2 regions of the Frigoribacterium sp. PhB107 genome follow, and region 1 is predicted to be linked to the other one. Evidence: predicted binding sites of a transcription regulator. Region 1 holds the regulator's gene; the other holds the start of a gene.
The links. Region 1 encodes LexA, which represses DNA repair genes until DNA is damaged. Its sites were predicted from a motif close to TCGAACANNTGTTCGA; they were not measured.
Positions count from the first base shown of each region.

Region 1 (10,798 bases):
TCAGCTCTCGCCCTGCGAGGGTCGCCGTGATCGTCCGCCGACGCAGCTCGCTCTCCGGGTTCGGGGAGAAGTAGTGGTCGTTGGTCACGCACGACAACCTACCGAACATCAGCTGCCTGGCCCGTGACGGCCCAGGCTCGACCCCCTCCGGAGGGCTAGTATCACTTCGATGACAGACACCCCCACGACCCCGCTCGACGACGAGCGCGACGGACAGCCCGGCGACGACGTCGTGGCGCGGGTCCTCGAGCGTGCGGCGTCGCGGGCGTCCGCCTACACGATCTTCTCGCCTGCCCAGGCGATCCAGACCCGCTCCCTCGACGACTCGGGCGACGGCGACCAGTACGACCGCGAAGACCGGGCCGCGCTCCGCCGCGTGGCCGGCCTCTCGACCGAGCTGGAGGACGTCACCGAGGTCGAGTACCGCCAGCTCCGCCTCGAGAACGTCGTCCTGATCGGCGTCTGGTCGCAGGGCTCGCTCTCGGACGCTGAGAACTCGCTCCGTGAGCTCGCCGCACTGGCCGAGACCGCGGGCGCCTCGGTGCTAGACGGCCTCCTGCAGCGTCGGCCGAACCCCGACCCGAGCACCTACCTCGGCAAGGGCAAAGCGGAAGAACTGCGGCAGACCGTGGCTGCCCTCGGCGCCGACACGGTCATCGCCGACACCGAGCTCGCACCGAGCCAGCGGCGTGCGCTGGAGGACGTGGTGAAGGTCAAGGTGATCGACCGCACGGCCGTCATCCTCGACATCTTCAGCCAGCACGCGAAGAGCCGCGAGGGCAAGGCCCAGGTCGAGCTCGCCCAGCTCGAGTACCTGCTGCCGCGCCTCCGTGGCTGGGGGGACTCGATGTCCCGCCAGGCCGGTGGCCAGGTCGGCGGTGCCGGTGCCGGAATGGGCAGCAGGGGCCCCGGCGAGACGAAGATCGAGCTCGACCGTCGCCGGATCCACACGCGCATGGCCCGCCTCCGGCGTCAGATCAAGGAGATGAAGCCGGCACGCGACGCGAAGCGGGCCAACCGCGACCGCAACGAGGTGCCCTCCGTGGCCATCGCCGGCTACACGAACGCGGGCAAGTCGAGCCTGCTGAACCGGCTCACGAGCGCCGGCGTCCTGGTCGAGAACGCCTTGTTCGCGACCCTCGACGCGACGGTGCGCAAGAGCGCCACCACCGACGGCCGCCCCTTCACCTACGCCGACACGGTGGGCTTCGTCCGCAACCTGCCGCATCAGCTCGTCGAGGCCTTCCGCTCGACGCTCGAAGAGGTCGCGGGCTCCGACGTCATCGTGCACGTCGTCGACGGGTCGCACCCCGACCCGGCCGCGCAGTTGGCGACGGTGCGCGAGGTCATCGGCGAGGTCGACGGACGGGACATCCCCGAGGTCGTGGTCTTCAACAAGAGCGACCTCGTCGACGACGACCAGCGGCTGGTGCTGCAGGGGCTCGAGCCGACGGCCGTCTTCGTCTCGGCGCGCACGGGCGAGGGCATCGACGTGCTGCTGGCGAAGCTCGCCGGGCTGCTGCCCGAGCCCGAGGTCGAGCTCGACCTCCTCGTGCCCTACGATCGCGGCGACGTGGTGTCGCACCTGCACGACTCCGGTCGGGTCCTGACGACCGACTACGACGAGCAGGGCACCCGGGTGCACGCCCGCGTCTACCCGAGCGATGTCGCGGCGCTCTCGCCGTTCGTGCGCACGGAGACTGCCGACGCCGTCGAGACCGCGGAGCCCGCCGCCTCCTGAGCGGTTCGCTCCCCGCACGACGAAGCGCCTCCGGCCCGGTCAGGGCAGGAGGCGCTTCGTCGTCCTCGGGACGCGTCAGACCGAGCGGAGCACCGCCACGACCTTGCCGAGGATCTGCGCGTGGTCGCCCACGATCGGCTCGAACGCGCTGTTGCGGGGCAGCAGCCAGGTGTGGCCGTCGCGCTGCCGGAAGACCTTGACCGTGGCCTCGTCGTCGAGCATGGCCGCGACGATGTCGCCGTTCTCGGCGTCCTGCTGCTGCCGGACGACCACCCAGTCGCCGTCGCAGATCGCGGCGTCGATCATGGACTCGCCGACGACGCGGAGCATGAACAGCTCGCCCTTCCCCACGAGCTGGCGGGGGAGCGGCATGACGTCCTCGACCTGCTGCTCGGCGGTGATGGGGATGCCGGCCGCGATCCGGCCGACCATCGGCACGTGGGCGGTGTCGCCGTCGTCGCTCGTCGAGAGGATGCTCGTCACGGGAGCAGCGGCAGTCGTCGCGTCGCCCAGCACCTCGAGGGCGCGGGGGCGGTTGGGGTCGCGGCGGATCCGGCCGGCGAGCTCGAGCTGGTTGAGCTGGTGGGTCACGCTCGACAGCGACTTGAGGCCGACGGCGTCGCCGATCTCGCGCATGCTCGGCGGGTAGCCGCTCTGGGCGATGCTCGCCTGGATAGCGGCCAGGATCGACTCCTGCTTGGCGGTGAGCGCCTTGCGCGGGGGCGTCGCCGGGGCGGTCGCCGTCGCGCTGTGCCGGTCGGTCATGTCTCTCCTGCCGTCGATGTCGGTGGTCGCTGGTGTACTCGTCCCACCGACTGGAACCTATCGGATCACGGCCACTTGGCGAAACACATGTTCGAGTGTGTCGCGCTTGTCTCCGGGAGATGTTCGAGAGAAATGGTTGCGGTCGGGCTCAGTCGAAGATATGTTCGGTACACGTCTTCGTGTCCGGCATTCCCGGCCGAGTGCCGGGCACGAACTCGTACGACAACTCTCGCGGTGAAAGGAACCACCTCATGAGCGCCACCAGCATCAGCAACGACATCGTCGGCATCACCACCGGCTCGGTCGCCCCTCGCACCCGCCTCCGCATCACGCGTCGAGGCCGGCGAGTCGTCGGCGCCGCTGTCGCGCTCGGCGCCGCGGGCATCGTGGCCGCGGGCTTGCTGCTCGGCCCCGGCGCCGTCGCCTCCGACCACGCCGCAGACGTGTCCTTCGCCCAGGTCACGGTCGAGGGCGGCGAGTCGCTCTGGCAGGTCGCGAGCGAGATCGCCCCCACCAAAGACCCGCGCGACGTCGTCAGCGACCTCGTCCGCCTGAACAACCTGCCGAGCGCCGAGGTGGCCGCGGGCCAGACGCTCGCGATCCCCGAGAAGTACAGCCGCTGATCTGGTGTGGCTGGGCCCGACCTGTCCGTTGCGGTCCGGTCCGGTCCGGTCCGGGTCACGGTGAGGTCGGCACTCCGCCCGCCGCCTACCATGGACTCGTGTCCTTCAGCCTCGCCGACCTGCCCATCCGCGACGACCTCAAGGGGCTGACGCCCTACGGCGCTCCCCAAGAGCGGGTTCCCGTCGCCCTCAACGTCAACGAGAACACCCACCCCGTTCCCGCCGACGTCGCCGCCGACATCCTCGAGGCAGTCGGTGCAGCCCTCGTCGACGTGAACCGTTACCCCGACCGAGAGTTCTCGACCCTCCGTGACTCGCTGGCGGGTTACCTCGGACACGGCCTCAGTCGCGATCACATCTGGGCGGCGAACGGTTCGAACGAAGTCATCCAGCAGATCCTGCAGGCCTTCGGCGGCCCGGGCCGGTCCGTGCTGGGGTTCTCGCCCACCTACTCGATGCACTCGATCATCGCGGCGGGCACCGGCAGCACCTGGCTCGAGGGCGCCCGCGACGAGGGCTTCACGATCACGCCTGAGACGGCGGTCGCCGAGATCGAGCGTCTCCGGCCCGACGTCGTCTTCTTCTGCGGCCCGAACAACCCTACGGGCACACCGCTCGACCTCGACACGGTCCGGGCCGCCTACGACGCGACCGACGGCATGGTCTTCGTCGACGAGGCCTACGCCGAGTTCATGCCGACCGGCCAGCCCACGGCGCTCACCCTGCTCGAGGGCCGGGAGCGCCTCGTCGTCTCGCGCACCATGAGCAAGGCCTTCGCCTTCGCCGGTGCCCGGGTCGGCTACATGGCGGCCCACCCTGCCGTCGTCGACGCCCTCCGTCTGGTCCGGCTGCCGTACCACCTCTCGTCCCTCACGCAGGCGGCGGCCGTGGCGGCCCTCGCGCACGCCGACGAGATGCTCGCGATGGTCGACGACATCAAGGCGCAGCGCGACCGCATCGTCCGCGTGCTGACCGAGCTCGGCTACAGCCCGTGGCCGACCTGGTCGAACTTCGTCCTGTTCGGCGGCGTCGACGACCCGGCCGACGTCTTCCGTCGCCTCCTCGCCCGCGGTGTCATCGTCCGCGACCTCGGCATCGAGGGGCACCTCCGGGTGAGTGCCGGCACCGAGGCTGAGACGACCGCGTTCCTCGACGCGCTGCGCGACATTAGGCTCTCCTCGTGACCGATCAGCCTCGCGCCCGCACCGCCTCCTCGTCCCGCGAGACGAGCGAGTCGCGCATCCAGCTGTCCCTCGACCTCGACGGGACCGGTCGCTCGTCGGTCGACACGTCCGTGCCGTTCTTCGACCACCTCCTGACGGCCCTCTCGAAGCACTCGCTCATCGACCTCGACGTGTCGGCGGCGGGTGACACGCACATCGACGTCCACCACACGGTAGAAGACGTCGGCATCGTGCTCGGCGGCGCGATCAAGGAGGCGCTGGGCGACAAGGCCGGCATCTCCCGCTACGGAGACGCGCTCGTGCCCCTCGACGAGGCGCTCGTCCAGGCCGTCGTCGACGTGTCGGGCCGCCCGTACCTCGTCCACACCGGCGAGCCCGAGGGCTTCGAGTACCACCTCATCGGCGGCCACTTCACCGGCTCGATGGTGCGCCACGTCTTCGAGGCGATCACGTTCCACGCCGGCATCACCGTCCACGTGCGCGTGCTCGGCGGCCGCGACCCGCACCACATCGCCGAGGCGGAGTTCAAGGCCTTCGCCCGGGCCCTGCGCCAGGCCGTCCAGCCCGACGCCCGGGTGACCGGGGTGCCGTCCACGAAGGGCGCCCTGTGACGGTCCGTCCCACGGTGGCCGTCCTCGACTACGGCAGCGGCAACGTGCACTCGGCGGTCAAGGCCCTCGAGCTCGCGGGGGCCGACGTCGAGCTCACGCGCGACCGCGCCAGGGTGCAGGCGGCCGACGGGCTCTTCGTCCCCGGCGTCGGTGCGTTCGGCGCCGTGATGAGCCAGCTGCAGTCGGTCCGCGGGGGCGAGATGATCGACCGTCGACTCGCTGGTGGTCGCCCTGTGATGGGCATCTGCGTCGGCATGCAGGTCTTCTTCGAGGGTGGGGTCGAGCGCGGTGCGACGACCGGCGGCCTGGGCGAGTGGCCCGGCGTCGTCGACGAGCTGAAGGCGGACGTGCTGCCGCACATGGGCTGGAACCTGGTCGACGCCCCCGAGGGCAGCGTCCTCTTCGACGGCGTGCGCGACGAGCGCTTCTACTTCGTGCACTCGTTCGCGGCTCAGGCCTGGACCCTCGACGTGATCCGCCCGTTCCCCGAGCCCCACGTCACGTGGGCCGACCACGGCGGGCGCTTCGTCGCGGCCGTCGAGAACGGTCCGCTCTGGGCCACGCAGTTCCACCCCGAGAAGTCGGGGCAGCCGGGCATCAGGCTGCTCTCGAACTGGCTCGGGACACTCTGAACCCCCTCTGATCCGACCGCGATCCCCGGCCCCGTCGGCGACAGCACGCGGCACGCCCGCGAGAGAGACACCATGAGCGACTTCTGCACGACCCCTGGCCTCACCCTGTTCCCCGCCGTCGACGTCGCGGGCGGGCAGGCCGTCCGCCTGACGCAGGGCGAGGCCGGCACCGAGACGGGCTACGGCGACCCCGTGGCGGCGGCCGACGACTGGAAGTCGCAGGGTGCCGAGTGGCTGCACCTCGTCGACCTCGACGCGGCGTTCGGCCGGGGCGACAACCGGTCGATCATCAAGAAGGTGATCAAGCAGGTCAAGGGCATCGACGTCGAGCTCAGCGGCGGCATCCGCGACGACCGCTCGCTCGACGACGCGCTGAGCACCGGCGTCAAGCGCATCAACCTGGGCACCGCCGCGCTCGAGAACCCCGAGTGGGCCGCCCACGTCATCGCCGAGTACGGCGAGGCCGTGGCGGTGGGCCTCGACGTGCGCGGCACGACCCTGGCCGCGCGCGGCTGGACGGAGGACGGCGGCGACCTCTGGACGGTGCTCGCTCGCCTCGAGGACGCAGGGTGCGCCCGCTACGTCGTCACCGACGTGACGAAGGACGGCACCCTGACCGGCCCGAACACGGATCTCCTCCGGCAGGTCATGGAGCGCACCGACCGTCCGGTCATCGCCTCGGGCGGCATCTCGAGCCTCGACGACATCGCGGCCCTCCGCGAGCTCGTCCCCCTCGGCCTCGAGGGGGCCATCGTCGGCAAGGCGCTCTACTCGGGCGCCTTCACCCTCGCCGCCGCGCTCGACGTCGCGTCGGTGTCGTGACTGCGGACCGCGGACCCACGCACGCGGCAGACAGCGCCGGGCGGCCCTTCGCCGGTCGTACCTTCGAGCACCACGACACGGCCCACGCGGGCGACGACGGTTCGGCCGACCCTCGCCTCCTCGAGGCCCTGGTCCGCTTCGGCGCGGGCGGGCTGCCCGAGCACGAGGTCGTCGACGCCCTGCGCCCCGCGCGTCTGCTGATCCCGCTCGTCGCGGTCGCGGGGGAGGAAGGGCTCGACGACCTCGGTCGCCGCGTCGACAAGACGCAGGAGCTGTCCATCGTCACGGTGGCCGGCCCTGACGGACGCGCGGTGCTGCCGGCGTTCACGAGCGTCGAGGCCCTCAGTCGGTGGGACGCCGCGGCGCGTCCGGTCCCCGTCGACGCGCGGCGGGTCGCGCTGGCGGCCGTCGCCGAGTCGACCGAGCACCTCGTGCTCGACCCGGGCTCGCCCACCGAGTTCGGCGTCCGGCGACCTGCGCTCTGGGCCGTCGCCCAGGACCTTCCCTGGGTGCCCGCCCACGCGGACGAGGCGGTCCTGCAGGCGTTCCTCGCCGCGTCGACCGACGAGGAGGCGCTGGTCGGGCTGGCGATCTCGCCCGGCTACCGGGGCGCCCGGCTGGGCACTCCCGAGATCGTGGTCCGGCTCGCCGTGCGTGCCGGCCTCGACCAGGGGCAGCTGGGGGAGCTGCTGCAGCGCCTCCAGGCGTCGTGGCAGGCCGATCCGCTCATCCTGGACCGCGTCGACAGCATGTCCGTCAGCGTCGTCCCCGCCTGAGGCAGGTCAGATCGACGGTCGGATGATCGGGTCAGCTCAGCTGGCCACGGTTCAGGTGACCGGGCCGGTGAGCTTCTCGCCGGGGCCCTTGCCGACGGCGTCGGGGATGGAACTGGCCTCGCGGAAGGCGAGCTGCAGTGAGCGGAGGCCGTCGCGCAGCGCGCGGGCGTGCTGGTCGCCGATCTCCGGCGCGCTGGCCACGACGAGGCCGGCGAGCGACGAGATGAGCTTGCGCGCCTCGTCGAGGTCGGTCTGCGCCGCGGGGTCGTCGGCGAGGCCGACCTTCACGGCCGCCGCGCTCATCAGGTGCACGGCGACGGTGTTGATGACCTCGACCGCGTTGACGTCGGCGATGTCGCGGACGGCGTCGGACGGGTGCTCCACCGGGATGCCGACGGGGGCGTCGTCGGGGCGGTCGGCGGGGTGGGTGTGCGGGGTGTGGCTCACGTGCTGATCCTCTGCTAGGCTTCTCCAGGCTCGCAGCGTCTGCTGCGTGCGAAAGTGGAGATTCTCCCACCCGCGCTTGACCGTCACACGAGGTTACCGGGTTGTTGGCACCCCGTTCGATCTGCACCACCCCGGAGAGCGATCCTCGAGGCAGAGCAGGCCGAACAGCCAGGGTGCAGTGCACCGCCGTCGACAGACGGTGCGCGTCGCGAGAGCGACCGGTGTGCGAACCTCCTCTTTCCCTGCAGGCCCTCCGGGTCGGCAGGTGACGAAGCGACGACAGAGGAGTTCCGCATCAGCGATCCCCGTACGAACGACCGTATCCGCGTCCCCGAGGTCCGCCTCGTGGGGCCTGCAGGTGAGCAGATCGGCGTCGTTCCCATCGCCATGGCGCTGCGTCTCGCCGCAGAGGCCGAACTCGACCTGGTCGAGGTGGCCCCCAACTCGAAGCCTCCCGTGGCCAAGATCATGGATCACGGAAAGTTCAAGTACGAGGCTGCGCAGAAGGCGAAAGAGGCTCGGCGCAACCAGGCGAACACCATCCTCAAAGAGGTCCGGTTCCGTCTGAAGATCGACAAGCACGACTACGAGACCAAGCGCAAGCGCGCCGAGGGCTTCCTCGAGGGTGGCGACAAGGTCAAGGCCATGATCTTGTTCCGCGGTCGTGAGCAGTCGCGTCCCGACCAGGGCGTGCGTCTGCTCCAGCGCTTCGCGGAGGACGTGTCCGAGCTGGGCAGTGTCGAGTCCACCCCCACCATCGACGGCCGCAACATGGTCATGGTGATCGGGCCCCACAAGAACAAGTCCGAGGCGAAGGCCGAGGCCGAAGCTCGCAAGGCGGCGAACAAGCCCCCGAAGCACCCCACGTCCGACAAGGCGGCGGCCGATGCACCGGCCGAGCCGACAGAAGAGAGCAAGTAACACATGCCCAAGCAGAAGACCCACTCCGGTGCCAAGAAGCGTTTCAAGGTCACCGGTTCCGGCAAGATCATGAAGCAGCAGGCCGGCATGCGCCACAACCTCGAGGTGAAGAGCGCCAGCCGCAAGGCTCGCCTCAACCAGGACCAGCTGTTGGCCCCGGCCGACGCCAAGGTCGCCAAGAAGCTTCTCGGTCACTGACCGCTGACACGAACGTAGAGGAACAAGAAAATGGCAAGAGTCAAGAGAGCGGTCAACGCCGCCAAGAAGCGTCGCGTCATCCTCGAGCGCGCCGAGGGCTACCGCGGTCAGCGTTCGCGCCTGTACCGCAAGGCCAAGGAGCAGGTCACCCACTCCCTCGTCTACTCGTACCGTGACCGCCGTGCGCGCAAGGGCGAGTTCCGCCGCCTGTGGATCCAGCGCATCAACGCTGCGTCGCGTCAGAACGGCCTGACCTACAACCGCCTCATCCAGGGCCTGTCCCTGGCCGGCATCGAGGTCGACCGTCGCATCCTCGCCGAGCTGGCCGTGCACGAGCCCGCCACCTTCGCGTCGATCGTCGCGACGGCGAAGGCCGCGCTGCCTGCCGACACCTCGGCCCCCAAGGTCACGGCTGCCGCGTAGTCACGACGGCGTCAGCACCACCTCCGGAGGGCCCGGACAGCACCAGCTGTCCGGGCCCTCCGTCGTTCCCCGGGCCGGGTGCGGCATAGTTGTCGCGTGCGCACCCCTCTGATCGACAACCCCCGTTCGCCACGAGTCCGGGCGGTGGCGAAGCTGTCCAAGCGGGACGCCCGTACCGAGACGGGGCTGTTCCTGCTGGAGGGGCCGCAGGCGGTGTCCGAGGCCCTCGCGTTCCGTCCCGAGCTGGTCCTCGAGCTCTACGTCACCCCGACCGCGCTCGAGCGGCACCCCGGGCTGGCCGACGCGGCCGGCGAGGCGGGCCTCGAGGCCGAGTTCGTCACGGAGGCCGTGCTCGACGCGATGGCCGACACCGTGACCCCGCAGGGCGTCGTGGCCGTCTGCCGCCAGTTCCCGACGTCGGTCAAGGACATCTTCGCCGAGGGCGACGACGGCGGGCCGAAGCTCATCGCCATCCTCGAGGAGGTGCGCGACCCGGGCAACGCCGGCACGATCATCCGTGCCGCCGACGCGGCCGGGGCCGACGCCGTCGTGATGACCGGTCGCAGCGTCGACCTCTACAACCCGAAGGTCGTCCGGGCCACGACCGGCTCCCTCTTCCACGTGCCCGTCGCCGTCGGCATCGACCTCGCGAGCGTCGTGGCGCGCTGCGCCGAGGCCGGCATCCAGGTGATCGCCGCCGACGTCAAGGGCGACGACCTGCTGCAGGCGCGGCGCGACGGCGTCCTCGACGCGCCGACGGCCTGGCTCTTCGGGAACGAGGCGCGCGGGCTCACCGACGACGACCTCGCGCGGGCCGACCGCGCCGTCGTGGTGCCCATCTACGGGCACGCCGAGTCGATGAACCTGGCGACCGCCGCCTCCGTCTGCCTCTACGAGAGCGCCTTCGCCCACCGCTCGTAGGTCGACCGGACGGCTCGTTTCGGTTGCGTTACGAATCAGCTGTGAGTTTGACCCCCTTCCGGGCGTCTGTTTGTGTGGACCCATGGAACCCCTCGTCGTGGTCGACCACGTCAACAAGCACTTCGGTCAGCTGCACGTCCTCAAGGACGTCACGACCACGGTCGGGCGTGGCGAGGTCGTCGTGGTGATCGGCCCGAGCGGCTCGGGCAAGTCGACTCTCTGTCGGGCGATCAACCGCCTCGAGACGATCGACGACGGCGTCATCTCGATCGACGGCACTCAGCTGCCCGACGAGGGCGCCGCGCTGGCGAAGCTGCGTGCCGACGTCGGCATGGTGTTCCAGAGCTTCAACCTCTTCGCCCACAAGACGGTGCTCGAGAACGTCACCCTCGGCCAGATCAAGGTGCGAGGCCGCTCCAAGGCCGAGGCCGAGAAGCGCGCCATGGAGCTCCTCGACCGCGTCGGCGTCGGCGACCAGGCGTCGAAGATGCCCTCGCAGCTCTCGGGCGGCCAGCAGCAGCGCGTCGCCATCGCCCGTGCCCTCGCGATGGACCCGAAGGTGATGCTCCTCGATGAGCCCACGAGCGCGCTCGACCCCGAGATGATCACCGAGGTGCTCGACGTCATGGTGCAACTCGCGAAGGACGGCATGACCATGGTCGTCGTCACCCACGAGATGGGCTTCGCCCGCAAGGCCGCCGACCGCGTCGTGTTCATGGCCGAGGGCCAGATCG
Region 1 covers NZ_RJKU01000004.1:114,619-125,416, forward strand. Annotated here, with positions in the region: gene EDF18_RS15320 (class I SAM-dependent methyltransferase) at 1-88, opposite strand, end outside; gene hflX (GTPase HflX) at 170-1,741, shown strand; gene lexA (transcriptional repressor LexA) at 1,817-2,506, opposite strand; gene EDF18_RS15335 (LysM peptidoglycan-binding domain-containing protein) at 2,758-3,129, shown strand; gene EDF18_RS15340 (histidinol-phosphate transaminase) at 3,228-4,313, shown strand; gene hisB (imidazoleglycerol-phosphate dehydratase HisB) at 4,310-4,924, shown strand; gene hisH (imidazole glycerol phosphate synthase subunit HisH) at 4,921-5,556, shown strand; gene priA (bifunctional 1-(5-phosphoribosyl)-5-((5-phosphoribosylamino)methylideneamino)imidazole-4-carboxamide isomerase/phosphoribosylanthranilate isomerase PriA) at 5,629-6,378, shown strand; gene EDF18_RS15360 (SseB family protein) at 6,375-7,154, shown strand; gene EDF18_RS15365 (DUF1844 domain-containing protein) at 7,206-7,544, opposite strand; gene infC (translation initiation factor IF-3) at 7,896-8,522, shown strand; gene rpmI (50S ribosomal protein L35) at 8,526-8,720, shown strand; gene rplT (50S ribosomal protein L20) at 8,751-9,143, shown strand; gene EDF18_RS15385 (RNA methyltransferase) at 9,252-10,064, shown strand; gene EDF18_RS15390 (amino acid ABC transporter ATP-binding protein) at 10,147-10,798, shown strand, end outside.

Region 2 (10,798 bases), on a different contig from region 1:
GGCCTCGACGCCGAAGCCGTTGACGATGTTCAGGACGCCGGCGGGCAGCAGGTCCTTGATCAGGTCCATGAAGACGTGGATCGACGCGGGCGTCTGCTCGGCCGGCTTCAGCACGACGCAGTTGCCCGCGGCGAGGGCAGGCGCGAGCTTCCACACCGCCATCAGCAGGGGGAAGTTCCAGGGGATGATCTGGCCCACCACGCCGAGCGGCTCGTGGAAGTGGTACGCGACGGTGTCACCGTCGATCTCGCCGGTCGAGCCCTCCTGGGCGCGGATGGCGCCGGCGAAGTACCGGAAGTGGTCGATCGCCAGCGGCACGTCGGCGGCCAGCGACTCGCGGATCGGCTTGCCGTTGTCCCAGGTCTCGGCGACGGCCAGCATCTCGAGGTTCGCCTCCATCCGGTCGGCGATCTTGTTGAGGATGATCGAGCGCTCGGTGATGGTGGTGCGCTTCCAGGAGTCGAAGGCCCGCCACGCCGCCTCGACGGCGCGGTCGACGTCCTGCGCGTTGCCCCGGGCGACCTCGGTGAAGGGCTTGCCGTTCACGGGGCTGGGATTCTCGAAGTACTTCCCGCTCGCCGGGGCGACGTACTCGCCCCCGATGAAGTGGTCGTATCGGGCCTCGAACTGCACGGCGGCGCCCGGCTGGCCGGGCTGCGCGTAGGTGCTCGGGGGAGTGGTGACGGTCATGGCTGTCCCTTTCGACGACGGTGTCGGAGGCCACGGATCGCGCGGCCCGTGGGGTCAGGGTAGGTCGGCCGACGTTGCGTCCCGTTGCGCGTCTCGATCCGCTGCGGGACCCCCGACGGCGCCCGCGACGAGACCCGCCCGGCGGGGCGACCGGGGCGGCAGCAGCCGCAGCAGCTCGCGGCGGGCCGGCTCGTCGTCGGCGCCCTGGGCGGTGGCCACCCACTGCAGCAGCACGTCGACCGAGGCGGAGGTGCGCAGGGACTCCCCGAGGTGTCGCGCGAGCTCGCCGCGGAGGCTCTCGACGCCCGGGGCCGACGAGCCCGGCAGGAGCGGGCCCGTCGCGGCGCGCAGGGCGGCGCGGTGCGCGCCGCGGTCGAGCAGGTGCACGACCTCGTCGGCGTCCGTGGCCAGTCCCGTCGGCAGCCGGTACGGCCGCGACGTCGGCACGAGCGAGGGGGCGACCGCCTCGAGCACGTGGCGGAGCCGGACGAGCTCGGGCCGCAGGGTGCCGACCGCGCCGCGCTCGCCCCAGATCGCGTCGGCCAGCGCCTCGGCCGACCACCCCTCCGGCCGAGCGGCGAGCAGGAGGAGGAGCTCGGAGTGCCGGGCGCTCAGCGTCGTGGCGGTCCCGCCGGCGTGGAGCACCGCCTCGTCACGGCCGAGCACGTCGAGCCGCGGGGGTGCCGGCGTCGCCGGACCGGTCTGGTGGGCCCGAGGCCGTCGGGCGGGGCGGGAGCCGGTCCTGGGGCTGGAGGCGGCGCCGGGGGCCGCGCCTGCGCCGGTGCCGACGCGGCGTGGGGACCGCGTCCTCGAGAGGGCGAGCTCCGCCTCCATCGCGGCGACCGTCGCGCGCAGCAGCGGCAGCGTCTGCTCGCCGGCGGCACGGTCGTCGCCGGTGATGTCGACCACGCCGATGAGGCGTCCGTCGGCGGGGTCGTGCACGGGGACGGCGGTGCAGCTCCACTCCTGGACGAGGTGGGAGAAGTGCTCGGGCCCCCTGACCTGCACGCCGCGGTCGAGCTCGAGGGCGGTGCCCGGCGCGGAGGTGCCGACCCTCGACTCGGCCCAGCCGGCCCCGGCGACGAAGAGCATCGACTCGGCCCGGCGCCGTGCCTCGCGGTCGCCCTCGACCCAGAGCAGGCGACCGCGTTCGTCGCCGACGGCCACCAGCAGGCCGCTGCCCTCGACGTCGTCGATCAGGAGGCGCTGGACGACCGGCAGCAGCAGCGCGAGCGGGTGCTCGCGGCGCCACGAGGCCAGGTCGTCGTCGGGCAGCTCGAGCAGGGGGAGCGCGTCGGGGTCGACACGGTGGTCGGCGGCCCGCTTCCAGGACGCCGCGAGCAGGAGCCGGCGCGCGGCCCCGCGGGACGCGCGAGCGGTCGGCGGGTCGGGTCGCGCCGCTGCCATGTCGCCCCTCGTCATCGAGCGGAGGCGTCGGCAGGGCAGTCGGGCCCGGCATCGTCGCCGTGGTGTCGGCAGCCTACGTCGCGGCTGCTCGCGGCGGAAGTGCCACGGGGGTGCCCCGCAGGGCAGGGTCAGCGAGCGCAGTCGATGCAGAGGCGGGCGGTGGGCCGGGCCTCGAGCCGCGCCTCGCCGATCCGCGCGGCGCAGCGCTCGCAGCGGCCGAAGGTGCCGTCGGCCAGCCGGCCGAGCGCCGCCTCGGCGTCGGCGGCGCGCTCGAGCCCTGATCGACGGACCGCGTCGAGCTGCGACCGTTCGTAGGCGATGGTCGAGCCCTCGGGGTCGTGTTCGTCGTCGACGTTCGCTCCCTCGCGGGCCTCGGCCACCGCCTCCATGTCGCGCAGCAGTCGCTCGGCCAGCGCGAGCGCCTCGTCGCGGGTCCGGCGCAGCTGCTCGGTGGGGTCGGTCACGCGACGCGCGGCGGCACCCGCTCGCCCTCGGGAGGCGCGGCCGGGGGAGTGCCGTCGCCGAACGGCCGCCCGCCGAGCTCCTCACGGCCGTGCTCGGTCAGCCAGCCCGACGGGTCGGGGCCGGCCGGGACGATCCCCGTCGGGTTGATGTCGCTGTGCACCACGTAGTAGTGCGCCTTGATCTGGGCGAAGTCGATCGTGTCGCCGAAGCCGGGCGTCTGGAACAGGTCGCGGGCGTAGGCCCAGATCACCGGCATCTCGGCCAGCTTCGAGCGGTTGCACTTGAAGTGGCCGTGGTAGACGGCGTCGAAGCGGGCGAGGGTGGTGAAGAGGCGGATGTCCGCCTCGGTGATGGTGTCCCCCACGAGGAAGCGCTGCCCCGCGAGGCGATCGGACAGCCAGTCGAGGCGCTCGAAGAGCGTGCGGTACGCCCGCTCGTAGCTCTTCTGCGAGCCGGCGAACCCGGCGCGGTACACGCCGTTGTTCACGTCGCGGAACACGACCGCGTTCACCTCGTCGATCTCGGCGCGCAGGCGCTCGGGATAGAGCTCGGGCGCACCCTCGCGGTGGTGCTCGGTCCACTCGGTGGCGAAGTCGAGGGTGATCTGCGGGAAGTCGTTGGTGACCACCTTGCCGGTCGGCACGTCGACGATCGCGGGCACGGTGATGCCGCGGGCGTAGTCGGGGGTGCGGGCGAAGAACGCCTCCTGCAGGCGCTCGATGCCGAGCACGGGGTCGCGGCCGTCCGGGTCGAGGTCGAAGGTCCAGCTGCGGGCGTCGTGGGTCGGCCCGGGCAGGCCGAGCGAGATCGCTCCCTCGAGGCCGAGGAGGCGGCGCGAGATGACGGTGCGGTTGGCCCAGGGGCAGGCGCGGGCGGCGACGAGCCGGTAGCGGCCGGCCTCGACGGGCCAGCCGTCGACGGCGTCGCGCGTGATCCTGTCCTCGATGTAGTTCGTGTCGCGGGTGTACTCCTGGCCGGGCTCGACGTACGTGCCCTTCGCCTGCTGCTCGTCGCTCATGCTCGCCACCCTACGCAGACGCGTCCGAGAGCCCCGCCGGGAGCCTCACGCGGACGCGTCCGAGAGGTCGGGCAGCTCGTGCCCCTCCGGTGCCGCTCCGGCTGCGCCCGCCGCCGCACGGCCTGCCTGCCAGTCGCGCCACATCGCCTTGAGGTCCCAGGCGGCCTCGGCCTCGAGCGAGATGCCGCGCTCGCCGGTGCGCCTGGTCCGCCCCTGGATCAGCAGCAGCTTCGTGCCGAACAGCTGCGGCCCCGACCTCGCCTGCGCCTCCTCGAAGAACGTCGCGTCGGCGCAGCCCGTGCCGTCGTCGACGCTGATGAACACGACCCGTTTGCCGCTGCGCATCGGCGGCGTCTGGGTGGCGATCCGGATGCCCGCGACGAGCACGGTGGTGCCGTTCCAGTGGTCGCGCAGATCGGCTGCCCGGACGACGCCGAGGTCGTCGAGCATCGGGCGGTAGCTCTCGATCACGTGCTCGCTGACCTCCATCGACAGGATGTCGAGCTCGTCGCCCACCCTGTCGCGCAGGCTCACGTCGGGGGTGCCGGTGGGCACCTCCGCCGAGTCGTCGACCGAGAAGTCGAGCTGGTTCTGCACGTCGGAGGCGCGTGGCCGTGCGGTGCGCTGCGTCAGCGACCGCACACGGGCGAGCACGTCGCCCCTCGTCCGCCCGGGGCCGGCCAGGGAGTCGAGCGCGCCGACCTGCGCCAGCCGCTCGATCAGCCGCCGCGACGGCGTGGCCCGCTGCCAGAAGTCGGTGATCGACTCGTAGGGCCGGCCCACGACGACGCGGGCGAGCTCGGAGTCGCTGATGCCGTGCACGTCGGACAACGACAGCCGGATGCCGAGGTCGCCGGGGCGGCTGGGCGCGATCGGCGTCGCCGGGGCACGCACCCGCTCGACCCTGTAGACGTCGGTCGACGCGTTGACGTCGAGCGGCAGCACGGGCACGCCCATGCGTCGCGCCTCGGTCAGCAGCAGCCGCTTCGGGTACATCCCGGGGTCGTGCGTCAGCACCCCGGCGAGGAACTCCGCCGGGTAGTGGGTCTTGAGCCAGGCGGTCTGGTAGGTGGGCAGCGCGAACGCGGCGCCGTGCGCCTTGCAGAAGCCGAAGGAGCCGAACCCCTTGAGCACCGCCCAGATCTTGTCGACCTGGGCGTCGGTGAACCGCCTCCTGCCGTCGTCGTCGACGTTCCCGGTCGTGCGGCGTCGGAACTCGACCTCGAGGGCGTCGTCCTGGCCCTTGCCCATGTGCCGGCGGATCTCGTCGGCCTCGGCGAGCGAGACCTCCATCGTGGCCTCGAGGATGCGCAGCACGTGCTCGTGGTAGATCACCACGCCGTAGCTGTCGTCGAGGAACGGCGCGAAGCTCGGGTGCAGGTAGTCGGGCCGCTGGAACCCGTGCTTCGTGTCGAGGAACGGCGCGACCATGTTGCCCTTCATCGGGCCGGGGCGGAACAGCGAGATGTCGGCGATCAGGTCGCTGTAGCGGTCGGGCTGCATCTTGCCGATCAGCTCGCGCTGCCCGGGGCTCTCGATCTGGAACATGCCGAGGGTGTGGGTGGTGCGGATCGCCTCGAAGGTGGGCTCGTCGTCGTGCGGGATCTCGTCGAGCTCGACCCGCCCCTGCCGGTTCACGTAGGGGACGTCGACGGCGAGCCCGCCGGCCAGGGCGGCGCGGGCGCCGTTCACCCGCTCGATCTCGTCGAGCGCGTAGGCCATCGAGCTCTGCATCCGGACCCCGAGCACGTCGAGCTTCAGCAGGCCCGCGTCGTTCATGTCGTGCTTGTCGAACTGGCTCATCGGCAGCCCGATGCCGCTCGGCTGCACCGGGGTCGTGCTGAGCAGGTCGGAGTCGCCGAGGATCACCCCGCACGGGTGCATCGAGATGTGCCGGGGCAGTCGGTCGAGCCGCTCGGTCAGGTCGACGAGCAGGTCGATCTGGCCGTTCTGCCGGGCGAGGTCGGCGATGGCCCGCAGCTCGGGCTTCTCGGCCATGGCGGTGCGGAGGTCGCGGGCGTTCGAGCGCCACACGTTGTTCGCGACGAGGTCGATCTGGTCGTCGTCGAGCCCGAGGGCCTGGCCGGCGTCGCGCACCGCCCCCCGGCCGCGGTAGGTCGACTGCATGGACATGAGGGTGACCCGGTTGCTGCCGTAGCGGTCGAAGATCGCCCGGTAGATCTCGTGCCGCCTGGCCGACTCGACGTCGATGTCGATGTCGGGCAGCGTCTCGCGCTTGTTGCCGAGGAACCGCTCGAACAGCAGGTCGTGCTCGATCGGGTCGACGTTCGAGATGCGCAGGAGGTAGGTGACCAAGCTGCCGGCGCCCGACCCCCGCGCGGCGTTCCGCACCCGCATGTCGCGCATCAGGGCCGAGACGTCGGCGACGGTGAGGAAGTAGCTCGCGAAGCCGAAGCCCGTGATGATCCCCAGCTCGTAGCGCATCCGTTCGTCGACGGTGCGACGGAGGGCCTGGTCGGCGTGGCCGAAGCGCTCGGTGACGCCCGCCTCGGCCCGACGGAACAGCACCTGGTCGGGATCGCCGTCGACGCCGATGGCGCTGAGCTCGGGCGTCTTCGGTCGGCGCCAGCGCAGGTCGGCGTCGGGGTCGAGGCGGCAGCGGTCGGCGAGCCGCTCGGTCTCGGCGAGCATCTCCTCTGCCGCCCGGCGGGGGCACGAGGAGGCGTCGGCGACGAGGGTCGCCAGCGCGCGCATCTCGTCGCCCCGCTTGAGCGACGCCTGGGCGTTCGGCTGCGGGGTGAACGCCCCCAGCGGGGCCAGGTGCCCCGCCGAGTCGAGCACGTCGGCCGTGACCGCGCCGTCGGGGTCGAGGTAGCGCACCGCGTTGGTCAGCACGGCGGGCACCCCGACGTGATCGGCCAGCTCGAGCATGCGCGCCGCGTGCCGCACGCTGCGGCTCTCGCCCGGCTCGGTGAGGTGACAGACGACCTCGACGGCCACGCCGCCGGGCAGCTCGCGCGCCCAGGCGGCCAGCGACGCCGCAGCGGCAGTGTGCCTGCCCTCCGCCACCAGCCGCCCCACGTCGGAGTCGGGCCCGAGCAGCACCGTCGCGTCGGCGCCCTCGTCGCTGCGGAGGAACGCCCGCAGCCGTGACCGCGGGATCGTCGCGACGCTGTTCGCGCTGCCGCTCACCCGCCTCGTCGCCCTGCCGTGCGCGGCGCTGATCAACCGGCAGAGAGCGGCCCAGCCCGCACCCGGACGCCCCCCGCCCGCCCCGTGCGCGAGCACCACGATCCGGTCGACCGAGGAGGCGCCCGCCCTGCCCCCGGGACCGGCACCGGCCGCCGCGCCACCCTGGCCCTCGTCGTCGGCCGTGTCGTCGACGCAGCCGAGCTCGACGCCCACGATCGGGTCGATGCCCGCCGCCCGGCAGGCGCCGATGTGCCGGATCGCCCCGTAGAGGCCGTCGCGGTCGGTGATCGCCAGCGCGTCCGCGCCGTGGGCGGCGGCGTGCTCGACGAGCTGCGCCGGCGGCGTCGTGCCGTAGTGCGCGCTGAACGACGATGCCACGTGGAGGTGGGTGAAACGCATCGTGCTGCCTCGGTGCTTCTCTCGTCGGACCTCCCGGCCGAGGTCGGTTCGAACGTGTGTTCGACGAGTGTACGTCGCCCTGGCGGGGTACGACGACCCTGCCGGCGCCCCAGGCGGCGACCGCGCCCTGCTGTCATCATCGTCAGATGCCAGACCGACGAGCCGCCGCCCAGGACTCCGCCAGGACCGCCTCCCGGTGGACGCGGACCCTGCTGGCCCAGCCGCGCCTCCTCATGGCCGCGAAGGGGGCGCTCGCCGCGGCTCTCGCCTACTGGATCGCGCCCCACGTGCCCGGCGTGGCCGCCGAGTACCCCTACTACGCTCCGCTCGGGGCCGTGCTGGCGCTCTGGCCGACCGTGAAGACGTCGCTCAAGCAGGGGCTGCAGACGATCCTCGGCCTCGTGATCGGGGTGCTGCTCGCGACGACGGTGTTCGCCCTGCAGGAGGGGCAGCCGGGCGTGCTGGCCGTGGCGCTCGTCGTCGGCCTCGGCACGCTCATCGCGGGGATCCGCTGGTTGGGCGCCGGCCGCGACTGGGTGCTGACCGCCGGGCTCTTCGTGCTGCTGCTCGGCGGAGCGAACGCAGGGGACTACTCCACCGGCTACGTCGTGCAGATCGGCGTCGGCGTCGCCGTGGGCGTCCTCGTCAACCTCCTCCTGGTGCCGCCCCTCTACACCGGCCGTGCCGAGCAGCGGCTCCGGCTCGTGCAGGCGTCGCTCGCCGACCGCGCCGACGACGTCGCCACTGTGTTCGAGGCGGACTGGCCGATCGAGGACGACGACTGGGAGCGACGCGTCGCGGTCCTGCCGAGCACCCTGCGGCACGTCCGCGACGCCGTCCAGTACGCCGACGAGTCGCGCCGCCTCAACCCGCGGTGGCTGCTGCGACGACGCGACCTCGGCACCGAGTACGCCGACCTCGTCGTCTTCGAGCGGGTGGGGTTCCACCTGCAGGACCTCGCCGAGGTCTCCGGCATCCTCGGCCGCCGGATCGGCCGACAGATCGGCATCGTCGACGACCTCGCCCCCCTCGTCGCCCGTGCCGTCCGCAGCGTCGGAGAGGTGATCAGGAGGCGCGGCGGCGACGACCGGGACGCCTTCGTCACCGCCCGCCGCGACGTCGAGGCGCTCTGGCGGGCCATCGACACGCACCGCGAGCTGCCGACGGTCGCCACGAGCGGCGGCGTCTCGGTCGCCGTCTCGCTCGGACGGATCGTCGCCGCGCTCGACCCCGACGACTCGACGGCTCCCCGCCCCGACGACGAGGCGGTCGGCGACCTCGACGGAGACGGGGACGTCGATGCCGACGACGTCGCTGCCGAGGTCGGCGGCACCACGAGCACCGGCCCCGTCGACGACCCCACGGCACCCCGCGACACCGCGCCGCGTGACAGCGAACGACGCCAGGAGGCGCAGGGCCCGGCCGCCGACGGCGAGGCGGAGGACGCTGCCCGCGAACGCTGACGGCGTCCGACGCCCGGGCGCAGTACGGTGGGGGAGGCATCGTCGCCGAACGCCCCGCCGCGCCCTGCGCCGGTCTCGCGGATGCGCCCACGGCGTGCCGCGACTCCGCCCCGGCCCGGCAGCCCGTACCCCTCACACACCGAGCGGCGACCCGTCGCCGCCTTCACGGAAGCCGTACCTGTGACAGACACCACCACCCTCATCATCCTCGGAGCCTCGGGAGACCTGACCGAGCGCCTCCTCCTCCCCGGTCTCGCGAGCCTGCTCAAGAGCGACCGCGGGGTCGACGTGCAGCTGATCGGCACCGGCCGCAGCGAGCGCAGCCCCGAAGAATGGGACGACGTCGTCACGACCGCCTTCAACGGCGACGCGGGCAGCGACCTCGCGAAGAAGACGCTGGCGTCCAGCCAGTACATCCAGGGCGACCCGACCACGGTCGAGCACCTGAAGGCCCTCTTCGAGGCGTCTGAGGGCACGCCCGTCATGTACTTCGCGCTGCCCCCGGCCATCAGCACCAAGGTGATCCAGGCGCTCGCCGAGATCGACCTGCCCGACGGCCTCCGCCTCGCGCTCGAGAAGCCCTTCGGCTCCGACGAGGCGAGTGCCCGAGAGCTCAACGCCGAGCTGCTCAAGATCGTGCCGGAGGAGCGCATCCACCGCACCGACCACTTCCTCGGTCGCGCCACGGTGCTCAACATGATCGGCCTGCGCTTCGCCAACCGCCTCTTCGAGCCGGTCTGGAACAGCGAGAACATCGAGAAGGTCGAGATCTTCTACGACGAGGTCCTCGGCCTCGAGGGCCGCGCGCAGTACTACGACAAGGCCGGCGCGCTGATCGACATGATCCAGAGCCACCTGCTGCAGGTGCTCGCCGTCATCGCGATGGACGCCCCGTCGAGCATCGACTCGGTCGAGCTGCGCAGCGAGATCGCCCGCGTGCTCCGCGCGACGTGGGTCAAGGGCGCCGACCCGATCGCCTCGAGCCGCCGCGCGCAGTACGCGGCCGGCACCATCGACGGCAAGGACGTGCCCGCCTACGCCGACGAGGACGGCGTCGACAACGAGCGCCAGACCGAGACCCTGGCCGAGGTCGAGTTCGAGGTCAAGACCCGTCGCTGGGCGGGCGTCCCGTTCATCCTCCGCTCGGGCAAGGGCATGACGAAGATCCGCAAGGAGGTGCTGATCACCTTCAAGCCGGTGCCCGCGCTCCCGGAGGGCCTCAACGGCTCGTCGACGCCCGACACGCTCCGCATCGAGATCAGCCCCGAGACGATGGAGCTCGGCGTCACGACCAACGGCTCGGGCAACCCCTTCGACCTCGAGAAGTCGACGATGTCGGTCACCCTGGGCAAGCCCGAGCTCACCCCCTACGGCGAGGTCCTCAGCGGCATCTTCCACGACGACCCGACGCTGTCGATCCGCGGTGACGTCGCCGAGCGCTGCTGGGCGATCGTCGCTCCGGTGATCGAGGCCTGGAAGGCCGGCGACGTGCCGCTCGACACCTACGCGGCCGGCTCGACCGGCCCGTCGGACTGGCCCGCCTGAGCCTCGGCGCTCCTGCAGCCGACGGCCGCCCCGCTCCTCGAGCAGGGCGGCCGTCGCCGTCGTCAGACGTCCTGCGACACCGGCCCGCCGTCGGCGTCCCGTGCTCGGCCGATCGCATCGGCGGCCCGGACGAGGGCGAGGTGCGACAGCGCCTGCGGGGTGTTGCCGAGGTGGTGCCCGGTGGCGACCTCGATCTCTTCCGAGAGCATGCCCACGTCGTTGGACCAGCCGATGAGCCGGTCCATCAGAGCGGTCGCCTCGGCGAGGCGCCCTGAGCGCGCCCACTGCTCGACGAGCCAGAACGAGCAGGTGAGGAACGGGTTCTCCGCGCCGTCGAGCCCGTCGACGCCGGACTCCGTGCGGTAGCGCAGCAGCAGCCCGTCGCTCATGAGGTCGTGCTCGATCGCGGCGACGGTGCCGAGCATGCGCGGGTCGTCGGGCGCGACGAAGCCCACCTGGGCGAGCTGCAGCAGCGAGGCGTCGACCTCGGAGGATCCGTAGTGCTGGGTGTAGGTGCCGCGCTCGGCGTCCCAGCCCTTCTCCTCGATCTCGCGTCGCACCTCCTCGCGGAGGCTGCGCCAGCGCTCGACGGGGCCGTCGAGGCCGTGCTGCTCGATGCCTGAGACGGCACGGTCGAGCGCCGCCCAGATCATCACTC
Region 2 covers NZ_RJKU01000001.1:622,570-633,367, reverse strand. Annotated here, with positions in the region: gene EDF18_RS02850 (aldehyde dehydrogenase family protein) at 1-690, opposite strand, end outside; gene EDF18_RS02845 (helix-turn-helix domain-containing protein) at 745-2,097, opposite strand; gene EDF18_RS02840 (TraR/DksA family transcriptional regulator) at 2,226-2,561, opposite strand; gene EDF18_RS02835 (glutathione S-transferase family protein) at 2,558-3,580, opposite strand; gene EDF18_RS02830 (DNA polymerase III subunit alpha) at 3,626-7,132, opposite strand; gene EDF18_RS02825 (aromatic acid exporter family protein) at 7,279-8,595, shown strand; gene EDF18_RS02820 (glucose-6-phosphate dehydrogenase) at 8,776-10,140, shown strand; gene EDF18_RS02815 (glycoside hydrolase family 15 protein) at 10,203-10,798, opposite strand, start outside.
Region 2: a site for LexA is predicted at 7,181-7,196, ahead of EDF18_RS02830 (DNA polymerase III subunit alpha). Genes of this name have one in related genera too.